Regions from separate parts of the Exiguobacterium sp. UBA6309 genome, predicted to be linked through region 1. Evidence: predicted binding sites of a transcription regulator. Region 1 holds the regulator's gene; each other region holds the start of a gene.
What was found. Region 1 encodes LexA, which represses DNA repair genes until DNA is damaged. Its sites were predicted from a motif close to CGAACATATGTTCG; they were not measured.

Region 1 (4,289 bases):
GTATTGCTATCGTACAATGTTTCCTCACCTACTCACTCTAAACAAAAAAGATACTCGCTCTAAACAAAAAAGATACTCGCTCTAAACAAAAAAGATACTCGCTCTAAACAAAAAAGAGGTCCGCTTGACGCGAGACCTCTTTTTTCTATAAAAGAAACGAACGATTATTGTTTATTCCGTTCTTCTTCTTGTGCTTGTTTCAATTTCTCAGGTGTTACGTCCGTTCCCTCTTCATCGACGATTTTCATGCCCATGAGTTGGTTTTTGAACGATCCACGGAATGCTGCGAGATACGCTGCACGTAATTCTTTTTGCTCTGCCGTTTCCGCTTCCGATAACGGCTCAACTTTTGATTTATTCGCTAATGAATTGATTCGATCTAATTGTTCTTGTGATAACATGGAATCCCTCTTTCTTTATGACTCAAACTTGAGTTGTTCAATTGTATTCTTACTGTAAAAGAGCTTATAAAAAAAAGCAAGTTAACCGCGTCAGTCGACGGGTTACTTGCTTCTCATTCCGGGCTAGGTGTCAGTTCGCGGTATTCAAGATATCGACGATTGACCGTTGCTTTTGAAATATCATGCCCCATCCCCCGCAAGGTGATGGCGATATCAGAAAACGTCAATCCGAGTTCTCGAAGACGTACAATTTCTTCGATCGGTACGTCTTTTCGACTACGTCCTGCGTTCTCTCCTTGACGATTGAGATTTCGTTCCGGGCGAAAACCTTGTTCAACTGCTCGCCGCATGCCACGGGCGATTTTTGCATTATGCAGTTTACGTTGGTATTCTTCCACGAGTGAGACGATCTCAAGGACCATCGCTTCTGCATCCGCAAGTTGATATTCTCCATCTGAATCAAGCGTCATCAAGCGGACCCCATGTTTTTTGAATGTATGCAAAATAGCGATTTTTGCATTCCCTCGACCAATCCGTGTATCATCTGTCACCAGGACCGCATCTACCGTATCGCGTGTCACATAATCAAGAACTGTTAGCATCCCTTCCCGATCAACATCATATCCACTCTCTTTTTCAGAGACGATGTCCACGACATCAAATCCCTTTTGAGAAGCAACCTTCGAAAGCTCCATCCGTTGGCGTTCAATCGAACTATCTTGTGCTTCTTTTTCGGTCGATACTCGACAATAAATCACGACCTTCATCGTACCTCACATCCCTGTTCGTTCTTTCACAACTTTTCCATTTTGTCATTGTTGTGCGATTGGTACAACGATTTTGCTTTTTGAGATGACATGTTTTGTCTCAACATCATTATTTTTGATCAACCAGTTGACGTATTCCTCATCTGACATCGAACCGTCATTGTAGACTTCAGCAATTTGTTCGACTGTAGCGTTCTCATCGACCGTAACGGAAGCCGTCATCAATTGCGCTACTTTTTCATCTGGGCGTGGTGTGAGTAAAAAGATCACGAAGGCAATACTTAATGCATAGAAGAGAATAGAAAAAGCATGAGTACGAATCGTATGAATCATCATGAATCCCTCCAAATATGAAATGAATGAGTTAGAATAAACGTTCGCGGAACAATTGTTCGCATAACTCATAATAAACACAGAACCCGTGTTCGGTCAACACAAAATGTCGAACAATTGTTTGTACGCTCATTTGTTCTATGTTATAGTGAATTTAGAAACATATATTCTTACATTTCAAAATTCAATCCAGAAAGAGGTGGCAATTCGTATGCGGAAAATGTCTAAGCGCCAACAAGAGATTCTCGACTACATCGTCTCTGAAGTGAAACTGAAGGGGTATCCACCATCAGTTCGTGAAATCGGAGAAGCAGTCGGACTCGCGTCTAGCTCGACGGTACACGGTCATTTGGATCGACTCGAGAAACGGGGAATGATTCGCCGTGACCCGACGAAACCACGTGCGATTGAGATATTGCTTGATAAGCCTGAAGAAATCACGGAAGCCATCGTTCATGTTCCCGTCATCGGGAAAGTCACAGCTGGTCTTCCGATTACAGCGATTGAAAACATCGAAGAACAATTCCCGCTTCCTGCACATTATGTAGGAAACGAAACGGTCTTCATGTTGACGATCGATGGGGAATCAATGATTAACGCAGGTATTCTTGACGGCGATCGTGTCATCGTACGCCAACAAAACACAGCAGAAAACGGAGAAATCGTCGTAGCTATGACCGAAGATAGCGAAGCGACGGTGAAACGGTTCTTCTTAGAAGATCAACAGGTACGTCTACAACCAGAAAATGACTCGATGGATCCGATGTATTTCGATAATGTCTCCATTCTTGGTAAGGTAATCGGCGTGTATCGGACGATTCATTGACGGAGGGACCAGTTACGACTGGTCTTTTTTCATGCCTTCAGGAAATGTACATGATACCGTCAATACCGTCGCACTGACGGGTTACGTTGCGTATTCGGTCGCAACGCAACAAACCGATTGGTTACCGACTGCCATCGGTATCGCTGTCGGTACGCTTTGGTTGTCACCTGACCTCGATTTAAAGTCAGAACCGTATTATCGCTTTGGACCATTTCGAGTCCTGTGGATGCCTTATGTGAAGATCATGCCCCACCGCTCGATCTGGTCACACGGATTGATCATTGGGGATGTCATTCGACTCCTTTATAGTGCTGCACTTGTGATTCCCTTATTATTTCTCAGCTTGTATTTTCAAGTCATCGCGTCAGAGACCATCGATTCCTGGTTCGCTTCCCTACCCGCTTTTGTCATTGGTATCATGGTGGCGAGTACAATTCATATCCTACTAGATTATTCCAGTAGTTGGTTTCGACCTAAAAAAAGAAAAAAGCGTCGTCGTTAACACCTCTTTTGCTTGCTTGCAGGCAAGACGAGGTGTTTTACTATCCAATTTTTCGTATCTTTAAACATTAAAATAAAAAATTTCCATTCCTATATTTCAATTATATGTATTGAAAACGTTATCAAATCGGAGTAATTTAAAGTAGAAAGACCATTATTTGCTTTAATCCAAAGGGAGGGTTTTTGCATGAATAACTTTGTACTAGAAATGATCGGTACGATGATCCTCATTCTGCTCGGGGATGGTGTCGTCGCCGGTGTCGTCTTGAGAAAGACGAAGTCCGAAAACAGCGGATGGATTGTCATCACGTTCGCTTGGGGTCTTGCCGTCATGACAGGAGCATTCGTCGCTGCTGAGAGTGGAGCGCACTTGAACCCTGCTTTAACAATTGCACTTGCTTTAAACTCTGATTTACCGTGGGCAGACGTTCCTGTCTATATTGCCGGACAACTTGTCGGAGCTTTCATCGGCGCCATTCTCGTTTGGCTTCATTACATGAAACATTTTGAAGCGACTGATGATCAAGCTGCAAAACTCGGTGTGTTCGCAACAGGTCCAGCGATTCGCCATACGCCGTCGAACTTGATTTCTGAAATCATCGGGACATTCGTTCTCGTCTTCGGTATCTTGGCGCTCGGTTTAACGACATTCGGTGACGGCTTAAAACCACTTATCGTCGGTTTACTCGTCGTCGTCATCGGTCTATCACTTGGTGGTACAACAGGATATGCCATCAACCCGGCCCGTGACCTTGGACCGCGTATCGCACATGCTATCTTACCGATTCCGAATAAAGGGTCATCTGACTGGGGCTACTCATGGATTCCAGTTGTTGGTCCAATCATCGGCGGAGCGCTTGCCGTGTTCATCTATCAATTGATCTACTAAGATCACGTTTCACAAACACATACCGCTCAAGGGGGATTTCGAAATGGAAAACAAGTATATCCTAGCACTCGACCAAGGTACGACAAGCTCACGTGCGATCATCTTCGATCACGACGGGAAAATCGTCAACTCGGCACAACGGGAATTCAAGCAATACTTCCCGCAACCAGGCTGGGTCGAGCACGATGCAAACGAAATCTGGGGTTCGATTCTTGCTGTCATGGCTGAAGCACTCGGAACAGCAGATATCAAACCTGAGCAAATCGCCGGAATCGGAATCACGAACCAACGTGAAACGACAGTGGTCTGGAACAAAGAAACAGGCAAACCGGTTTATCACGCGCTCGTTTGGCAATCACGTCAAACGTCTGGTATCTGTGACGACTTAAAAGAACAAGGTTTGAATCAGAAGTTCCGTGATAAAACAGGACTTTTGATTGATGCCTACTTCTCTGGTACGAAAGTCAAATGGATTCTCGACAATGTCGAAGGCGCACGTGAGCAAGCAGAGAACGGTGAATTACTCTTCGGTACGATCGATACGTGGCTCGTTTGGAAACTGTCTGGTGGAA
Region 2 (4,289 bases), on a different contig from region 1:
TGAGTCACCCATCTTTGGACAGATTGAAGGGGAGCTCCGTCGTTACTTCAAAGGAGAACCGGTCTTGTTTCAGACGCCACTGATGCGGTACGGAACGCCCTTTCAACGCCGCGTCTGGGAAGAACTTGAACGGATTCCGAGTGGCGAGACGATCTCGTATCAGGAACTGGCCATCCGAATTGGTCAACCAACCGCTGTTCGCGCTGTCGCACGAGCCAACGGAGCAAATCAACTGGCAATCATCATTCCATGTCATCGGGTCATTCGAACGAATGGGGATTTAGGTGGATACGCCGGGGGACTTGCACGCAAGGAAACATTGCTCAAACTGGAGCGTACAAAGAGAGGACTGGATGTAGGATGAGTTTGATTAAAGATGTGTTTTCACCGAGTTGGCTCGATGGCTTAGGAGAAGCGGTCGATGTATCAGATTTTCGCAGACGAGTCGAACGGGAGGACTGGGAAGAGCTTGCGTTTAAACAACGCGTCCGTCGTGTTGCGGAGACACTAGAATCCGTCCTGCCACCGTTTCCGGACTCGATCGGGGAGCTGGAACGACTCGCACCGCAGTTTACTGGATTACCAGGGATCGTTTTTCCCGAGTATGTCGAACGGACAGCAACACTCGTTGACTGGAAGCTTGCGTTAGAGACACTCGTTAAATTGACGCCGTATTCGACGTCTGAGTTCGCTGTCCGGCGTTTTCTACTCGCTGATCAAGAGCGTTATCTCGAGCAAGCACTCATGTGGGCAACATCAGACGATGAACATGTTCGGCGCTTAGCGTCGGAAGGGACACGACCGCGTCTGCCATGGGGACAAGCGATTCCGAGTCTGATTGCTGATCCGCGACCGTCATTACCAATTCTTGACGGGTTACTACAGGATCCGTCACTCTACGTCCGAAAAAGTGTCGCTAATCACTTGAACGATATTTCAAAGACGCATCCGGAATATCTGATTGAGCGGATCGAACGTCACTTAAGAACAGATCCGAACACGGACTGGATTTTGCGCCACGCCTCCCGGACGTTACTCAAACGCGGAAATCCAGAAGTCTTACAGTTATTCGGACACGTTACGCAAGGGGAGGTCGAGATTACAAATTTAGTCGTCTCGCCGGTTACGATTGGTGGAGAGCTTGACTTCTCGTTCACTGTGACGAGTTCAGTTCCACAACGTTTACGCTTGGAGTACGCGATCGATTACGTCAAACAACGCAGAACGAGTCGGAAGGTGTTTCAACTGCGGGAGCGGGAAGTTAAAGGTGTCTTACAAGTCGAAAGACGCCAATCGTTTCGGAACATGACGACGCGTGTCCATTATCCTGGTACACACACATTGACGATTTTGATTAATGGAGAGGCTTACGCGACAGCAACGTTTGAGGTCGAGGAGGAGAGCTGAATGCAAGGACGGCATCCGGATTTTAAAACGTCACGATTATTTGTTGAAGCAACGGATGAAGAATCGGGTTGTAAGTGGACGTTGCATGCGATACGTGAGAAAACGATCGTCGGAACGATTATCTTCACTTGGAATGCATCCATCGGAATCTTACGTTACACGACGACTGATGAGGACGATCAGCACGGGTACATCACGGAAGCTTTGACATCGATTTTGTCATATCTCGCGCGGACATTATTATTGACGCGTGTTTATAGTGAAGCGGGCAGTGAGACGGTTTGGCGTCGGAACGGATTTCAGTTGCAGGCGAATCGATATGCACGCGAACTTCATCATTAAAGCCCCGTCTGCTGAGCAGAACGGGGCTTATTTGTGATTAGACCGTTGTTTTCGACCAGTTGAAATGGTCGCAAATCGCTTCAGCGCTTTCACGCGCACTTAACTGTTCCGTATCAAGAAAGAGATAATTGACGTCCGGCAATTCGCCTGGCAGCGAGCGTGTCCGGTATCCGTCCGCCGTCTTGCGTAAGTCTTGTTCAGAAGCAGCGAGGTCGCGCTTCGTCACTTTGTGCGTCAATCGGTTTTCGGTCGTGTTCCGGTGCAGACGGGTCGCGACCGGCGCATCCAGTTCAACGATATAGACGTCAGCACCTGCTTGTTCGAACAACTCAACCGTTTCTTCGATGAACTCGAGACCACCACCTTCGACGCCGAATAGACAGAGGAATGTAAACAGGACACCTTCAAGCGAACTGTTCGCCATTTCCTTGAACATCTCGCGCCGAATCGTATCCTTTAGGCGGTGATGGGCGGGTTCAGAGAAATCAAAATAAGGCAACAACAAGTCGATTGTCTGGTGGTTATGGAAGACTTTCATCTCCGTCAACCGTTCGATTTCCTGACCAATCGTCATCTTTCCGACCGCTTGAGGACCAAGTAACAAGACAAATTTCATGGACGAACCTCATTTCCTTTTTTTGCTAAGAATAGCACATTCCGATGAGTGACATCACTAGAACGCTTGTTCGTAATTTGATATAATTCAGGTATGAAGTCCCGTCGTGTCCTTGTCTGAAGGAGGACAACTATGCAAGAGCAATGGAAGGCCGTCATCGGCTATGTAGGTATATATGAAGTCTCGTCACTTGGTCGCGTAAGGTCGCTTGATCGGACGATCGTGACGTGTCGCGGCGTCCGACAACGCCGAAAAGGTGTCTTGCTCCGACCACGACTCAATCGGGAAGGGTACCGGAAAGTGACGCTCTATCAACGGGGTCGAGGAGAACGAGTGCAGGTCGGTCTACTCGTTGCGCAAGCTTTTCTGACGGCTGACGTCACGGAAGCGCGACTCGTCCGACGCAACGGTAAACGAGCTGACGATCAGTTATCGAACTTGGACGTGTTGCCTTCATTTGATCAGCAGTATACCGAACTGCTTGGTGAGTTTGATCTCTTATTAGAACAACATGTGACACTGTCATCATTCCAGATTCGAGCGATTCGCGCCCAATATGAAAAAGGGAAGACGATTCGTCAACTGGCGGAGCAGTATCAGGTGACGGAGAACCGGATTCGCAATATCATCGATAAAAAGGAAGCACGTTATATCGGCTGAGAACAGAGGAAAAGAGCGCTTGCCAGGAATGGCAGGCGCTCTTTTTGTTAAGACAACGATTCGCTCGAGCGAACGGTCTGTTGCAACGAACTGATTCGTGACTCGAGTACCGCGTTATGTGTCTTCAATTCCGTTTGCTGAATGACGTGGTGTTGCATTTGATCCCCAAGTACTTGGCTATAGGACGAGAGCTCTGACATCAACTTTTGGACAGATTGTAGATGCTGTTGCATATTCGACTGGACTTCTGCGACGATTTGACGTTGGTGTTCAACGGTCCTCAGTGTCGTCTCGATCGTCGTCGCTTCAGTCAGCATCTGTTGCAAGTGCTCCGTTGCCGTCTCGAGCTGTTGTGACGTCGAGAGAAACCGTTCCGTCATTTGCGAGAGCGCTTGTTCGACTTGAGTGAGCCCTGCCGTCCACGTCTGATTGACCTGACGGATGTGGTCCGTACTCGTCCGGATATCGATCGCTAGTCTCTCGACTTCCTTGGCCACGACCGTGAAGCCACGACCGGCTTCGCCAGCACGAGTTGCCTCGATCAGCGCATTCAGCGATAGGCGGCGCGTCTCTTCAGCGACACGCTGGATGTGGGAAATCGAGGTCTCCATCTGCTGCTGTAGATGTGAGGTCTGTTGCAAGATTTGCTCTGTCGTCGCGGATTGTTCCTTCAGCAAGTGGCTTTCTTGTTGTAATGTCCCAAGTGTCGTGTGATTCGTCTGAACAGTCTGTTGAAAACGGGTTACGGCACGTTGGCTGTTCAGAAGTGTCGTTTGCATTTCGCTTAACGCATCGTGTCCTTGGGCAGTCAAACGTGTGGAGGCGATGATCGTCTGATTCATCTGCGTCGATTGCGCAAGTAAGGAACCGGCGACTTCATCGACGGCATGCACCGATTCATCCATCGCGGATAAATGCGATGAAAAGTGGGGCTGGACGGATTCAAGTTCCTGACTGGCTTGTTGCATCTCGACCGTCAAATCCCCAATCTGTTGCATCAATTGATTGTATTGGAACGTGAGCTGTTGTAACTCAAAGGTCGTCGTCTTAAGCGTTAACGGACGATACGATCGCTTCGCATGGGTTTCTTCAATCTGTAGGGCGAGTTTCGATAACGGTGCTAGTTGTCGTTGAATTCGCCAGCGGATCAAGAGGCTGATGCTGACAAGTGTGATCACGCTCACCCAGATGAGTGTCCAAGCTAAATCTCGAGCAGGAGCGATTAATTTATCGCGATCGGTCGTCAGCAAGATGACGTCATCGA
Region 3 (4,289 bases), on a different contig from region 1:
TCTCTTCAATACGGGCCGGGTGAATCCGACCATCCTGAACCAATTTCTCGAGCGCCATTTTAGCGACTTCGCGACGAATTGGGTCAAAACCAGACAAAATGACGGCTTCCGGCGTATCATCGATGATCAAGTCGATCCCAGTCAAGGTCTCGAGCGTACGGATGTTGCGGCCTTCCCGTCCGATGATCCGACCTTTCATCTCATCGTTCGGCAAGTTGACGACCGATACAGTCGTCTCTGCGATATGTTCAGCGGCGAACCGTTGAATCGCAAGTGACAAGATGTTACGTGCTTTCTTGTCGGCTTCTTCTTTTGCTTTTTGTTCGATTTCTTTTTGAAGAATGGCTGCGTCGTGTAAAGCAGCCTGTTTCGTCTCATCCATGATGATCGTTCTTGCCTCGTCTTGCGATAAATTCGCGACGCGGACAAGCTCTTGACGTCCCTGTTCATACAGGTCCTCTACTTTGCGCTCTAGTTCTTCAGCTTGATGCTTCCGTTTCGCGATCTCTGCATCACGTGTATTGATTTGATCTTCCTTACGGTCGATAGCGTCAACACGGCGATCGAGTGTCTCTTCTTTCTGGAGCAACCGGGCTTCTTGTTTCGCTAGCTCTTGGCGACGTTCACGCAATTCTTTTTCCACTTCGTTACGAAGTTTGAATGCTTCATCTTTCGCTTCGAGTACTGCTTCTTTTTTCGTTGCCTCAGCCGATTCACGCGCACGTTCAACGATTTTGTTCGCTTCCGTTTCTGCGCCTTGAATTTTCGCTTCTGCAATCGATTTCCGCAAGAAGTAGCCTACGATGAATGCGATCAGCAAAGTGAGGAGAAGTATGACAATCCAAGTCAGTGTACTCATGGGTTCACCTCCCCTTTGCAAGGTGTTTCTTAGTTCATTTCGGTATTTCATCGAAGCTGTCTAAAAAACGTACATCTATATTGTAAGGATAGCACTCGTTCATTGTCAACGAACGGACGGGAAAGAATTCCACTGTTTTCCTCTTTTACACTAAAAAAGAGAGGATTCGCATGCGAATCCTCTCTGAAACGGTTTATTCAGCAAATAGATCTTCTGGTTGTTCTGCTTCGAAATCAACCGGCTCTTCGCGATCGACGAGACCGTGGTGTTCACGAATCAAACGTTCGACCTCTGCTGCGACTTCCGGATGCTCGACCATGTATTGCTTCGCGTTCTCACGTCCTTGACCGAGACGCTCTGAGTTGTACGAGTACCATGCACCACTCTTTTGAACGATATCGAGGTCTGTTCCGATGTCGATCAACTCACCGACCTTCGAAATCCCTTGACCGTACATGATATCAACTTCCGCTTGTTTGAACGGAGGTGCGATCTTGTTTTTGACGACCTTAATCTTCGTTTTGTTACCGACGACGTCCGTACCGTTTTTCAACGCTTCCGCACGACGCACTTCTAAACGTACAGACGAGTAGAATTTAAGTGCGCGACCACCTGGAGTTGTTTCCGGGTTACCGAACATGACACCGATTTTTTCACGGATTTGGTTGATGAAGATGACGATCGTCTTCGATTTATTCGTTGCACCAGACAACTTACGAAGCGCTTGGCTCATTAAACGTGCTTGAAGACCGACGTGTGAGTCACCCATTTCGCCTTCGATCTCTGCTTTTGGTACGAGTGCCGCAACAGAGTCGACGACAAGAATATCGACCGCACCAGAACGAACGAGTGCTTCCGCGATTTCAAGTGCCTGTTCCCCAGTGTCCGGTTGTGACAAGAGGAGCTCATCGATGTTGACACCAAGTTTGTTGGCATATGCTGGATCAAGCGCGTGCTCCGCATCGATGAATGCTGCTTGTCCACCTTGTTTTTGAACTTCTGCAATTGCATGAAGCGCTACCGTCGTTTTACCTGACGATTCAGGTCCGTATACTTCGATGACCCGTCCACGTGGGTATCCACCTGCACCTAGGGCAATATCTAATGTAATCGATCCAGAAGAGATCACTGAAACCTTCTGATCCGCATTTTCTCCGAGTTTCATGATGGAACCTTTACCGAACTGTTTCTCTATCTGGCGTAACGCCATCTCAAGTGCTGCTTTACGATCACTCACGTAGCAGGCCTCCTTTTAATTATCTTACTGAGATTATTGTACTTCTTTTGAGACCGAATGACAAGCATTTTACGAACATTTATTCGCATACTTGCACATTGGCCATTTTTCTCACTCGGGTGCTTTTTCGAGATGTTTCAGTAGAAGGAAATAGGTATCCTTGACGGCGCGCAGTCGAATCATTCCTCGGTCGAACGATGGATATTGCCATTCGACGATGCGTGTTCCACGTGCGTCCGCAACAGCACAATAGACGGTTCCGACCACTTTTCCGCTGTTGCTCGTCGGACCTGCTTCCCCTGTCAACGCGACGGCGATATCGGATTGATACAGTTCCCGTACCCCTTCAGCCATCGCGATCGCGACCTCTTTACTGACAGCAGTATGCTCTCGTAACAAAACTTCCGGTACCGATAACACGGCTTGCTTCGCTGCATCATCATAGACGACGGCGCTCCCGCGCAACACTTGACTCGCACCGCTGACATCAACGAGACCACTCGCGACAGCTCCTCCCGTCAGTGATTCGGCGAGTGACAGTGTCAATCCTGCTTCTTGATACCGTTTCAGTACGACTTCCGGCAGACTCGTCTCGCCATATCCATAAAAGTACATGCCCACTTCAGCCAGTACGTGTTGTTCCAGTTCATCGAGCATATTGTCGGCTTCCTGTTGATCGAGTGCTTTAGCAGTCAGACGCAACCGGACTTCAGCGAGTTCCGCATAAGGGGCGACCGATGGATTGGTTGCTTCTTTGATTAACGTTTCCAGGCGATCGTTTAGAGCCGATTCTCCGATTCCGAAGAAACGTAGTGTTCGGGAACGGATTGTCTCTTGACCGAACAAATGACTGAAGTGATCTTTGAGGATTTGCTTCATCTCACGTGGCACACCGGGTAAAACGATATATTGATGGTGCTCCGTCTGCACCGACATACCGGGAGCAAGACCCGCATCATTGCGTAAAACCGTCGCGCCATCGATGACTAATGCTTGTTTCTGCTCGTTGTTCGTCATCTCCCGTTGACGTGTCTTCAAGAATCCTTCGATTCTTTCGTACGCTGCTTGATCGAGAATGAGATCACGTCCGAGAAGATCTGCGAGCACCTCTTTCGTTAAATCATCTTCCGTTGGTCCAAGACCCCCTGTGATGACGAGGAGATCCGCCCGTTGTTGCGCCTGACGGAACGTTTCCTGCATCCGCTCGCGGTTGTCACCGACGACTGTATGATAATGAACGTCAATTCCTGCACTGGCTAGCCATTCGGAAAGGTACTGTGCATTCGTGTTGGCGATTTCTCCAAGGAGAAGCTCACTTCCGACTGCGATGATTTCTGCTTTCATGTTGATTCCTCACCTTCTTGAAGTATAAGAAAAGACTGTTCGGTATGACGAACAGTCTAAATTGATCCAACTTACATGGATTTCGTAATTAACTTGATGTTTTTCGAGAAATACTCGACGCCTGAGTAGATCGTCAAGATAAGAGCAAGCCACATCGTGATATCTGCGAATGGAATGTTCCACATCGCAAAAAAGATATCGTGCAATAAATACGCTGTAATCGATGTCAACTGGACCCAAGTCTTGGCTTTCCCAGAGTTTCCGGCAGCAAGAACGATGCCTTCGTCAGAAGCGACAAGACGCAGACCCGTGACTGCGAACTCACGGCAGAGAATGATGACGACGATCCATGCCGCGACGAACTCAAGTTCCACGAGGTAGACGAGCGCAGCAGCGACTAACATCTTATCAGCAAGTGGATCCATGAATTTTCCAAAGTTCGTCACTAGTTTTTGTTTGCGGGCGATATACCCATCAAGCCAGTCCGTCAGTGAAGCAACAAGGAAGATGATGGCTGCAACGAAGTGTGAGACGGGAAGTTCAGCTCCTAGTACATCCCACTGTCCCCAGTTCGGATCAATCGCAAGTACGATGACGAACACGGGAATTAATAAAACGCGTAATACTGTCAATTGATTCGGTAAGTTCATGTAACGCCCTCCTCCTTCATTTCATATGTAGATGAATATGCCATCTAAAAGAAGGCACGCCGATTTACGGCGTGGCTACTTTCTTCAGATAGATGTTTTGGACGAGAAGCGAACGGTTCAGTTTCAGTTCTTGGTCATTGACGACGATTTTATCAATCCCTTTAATCGAACCGATCCGGATCCGGATCAAGTCCGTCTT

Region 2: a site for LexA is predicted at 2,425-2,438, ahead of B3M90_RS08755 (NUMOD4 domain-containing protein). Genes of this name have one in related genera too.
Region 3: a site for LexA is predicted at 2,169-2,182, ahead of recA (recombinase RecA). Genes of this name have one in related genera too.

What each region holds. Positions count from the first base shown of each region.
Region 1 covers NZ_DJTL01000005.1:54,329-58,617, reverse strand. The annotation lists gene B3M90_RS00415 (DUF896 domain-containing protein) at 165-401, opposite strand; gene B3M90_RS00410 (YneB family resolvase-like protein) at 515-1,168, opposite strand; gene yneA (cell division suppressor protein YneA) at 1,214-1,501, opposite strand; gene lexA (transcriptional repressor LexA) at 1,713-2,327, shown strand; gene B3M90_RS00395 (metal-binding protein) at 2,359-2,829, shown strand; gene B3M90_RS00390 (MIP/aquaporin family protein) at 3,016-3,717, shown strand; gene glpK (glycerol kinase GlpK) at 3,761-4,289, shown strand, end outside.
Region 2 covers NZ_DJTL01000026.1:3,673-7,961, forward strand. The annotation lists gene B3M90_RS08735 (bifunctional transcriptional activator/DNA repair enzyme AdaA) at 1-364, shown strand, start outside; gene B3M90_RS08740 (DNA alkylation repair protein) at 361-1,407, shown strand; gene B3M90_RS08745 (GNAT family N-acetyltransferase) at 1,408-1,749, shown strand; gene B3M90_RS08750 (AAA family ATPase) at 1,787-2,365, opposite strand; gene B3M90_RS08755 (NUMOD4 domain-containing protein) at 2,498-3,025, shown strand; gene B3M90_RS08760 (methyl-accepting chemotaxis protein) at 3,073-4,289, opposite strand, start outside.
Region 3 covers NZ_DJTL01000028.1:40,271-44,559, reverse strand. The annotation lists gene rny (ribonuclease Y) at 1-859, opposite strand, end outside; gene recA (recombinase RecA) at 1,053-2,096, opposite strand; gene B3M90_RS10350 (competence/damage-inducible protein A) at 2,208-3,440, opposite strand; gene pgsA (CDP-diacylglycerol--glycerol-3-phosphate 3-phosphatidyltransferase) at 3,512-4,090, opposite strand; gene B3M90_RS10340 (helix-turn-helix domain-containing protein) at 4,155-4,289, opposite strand, start outside.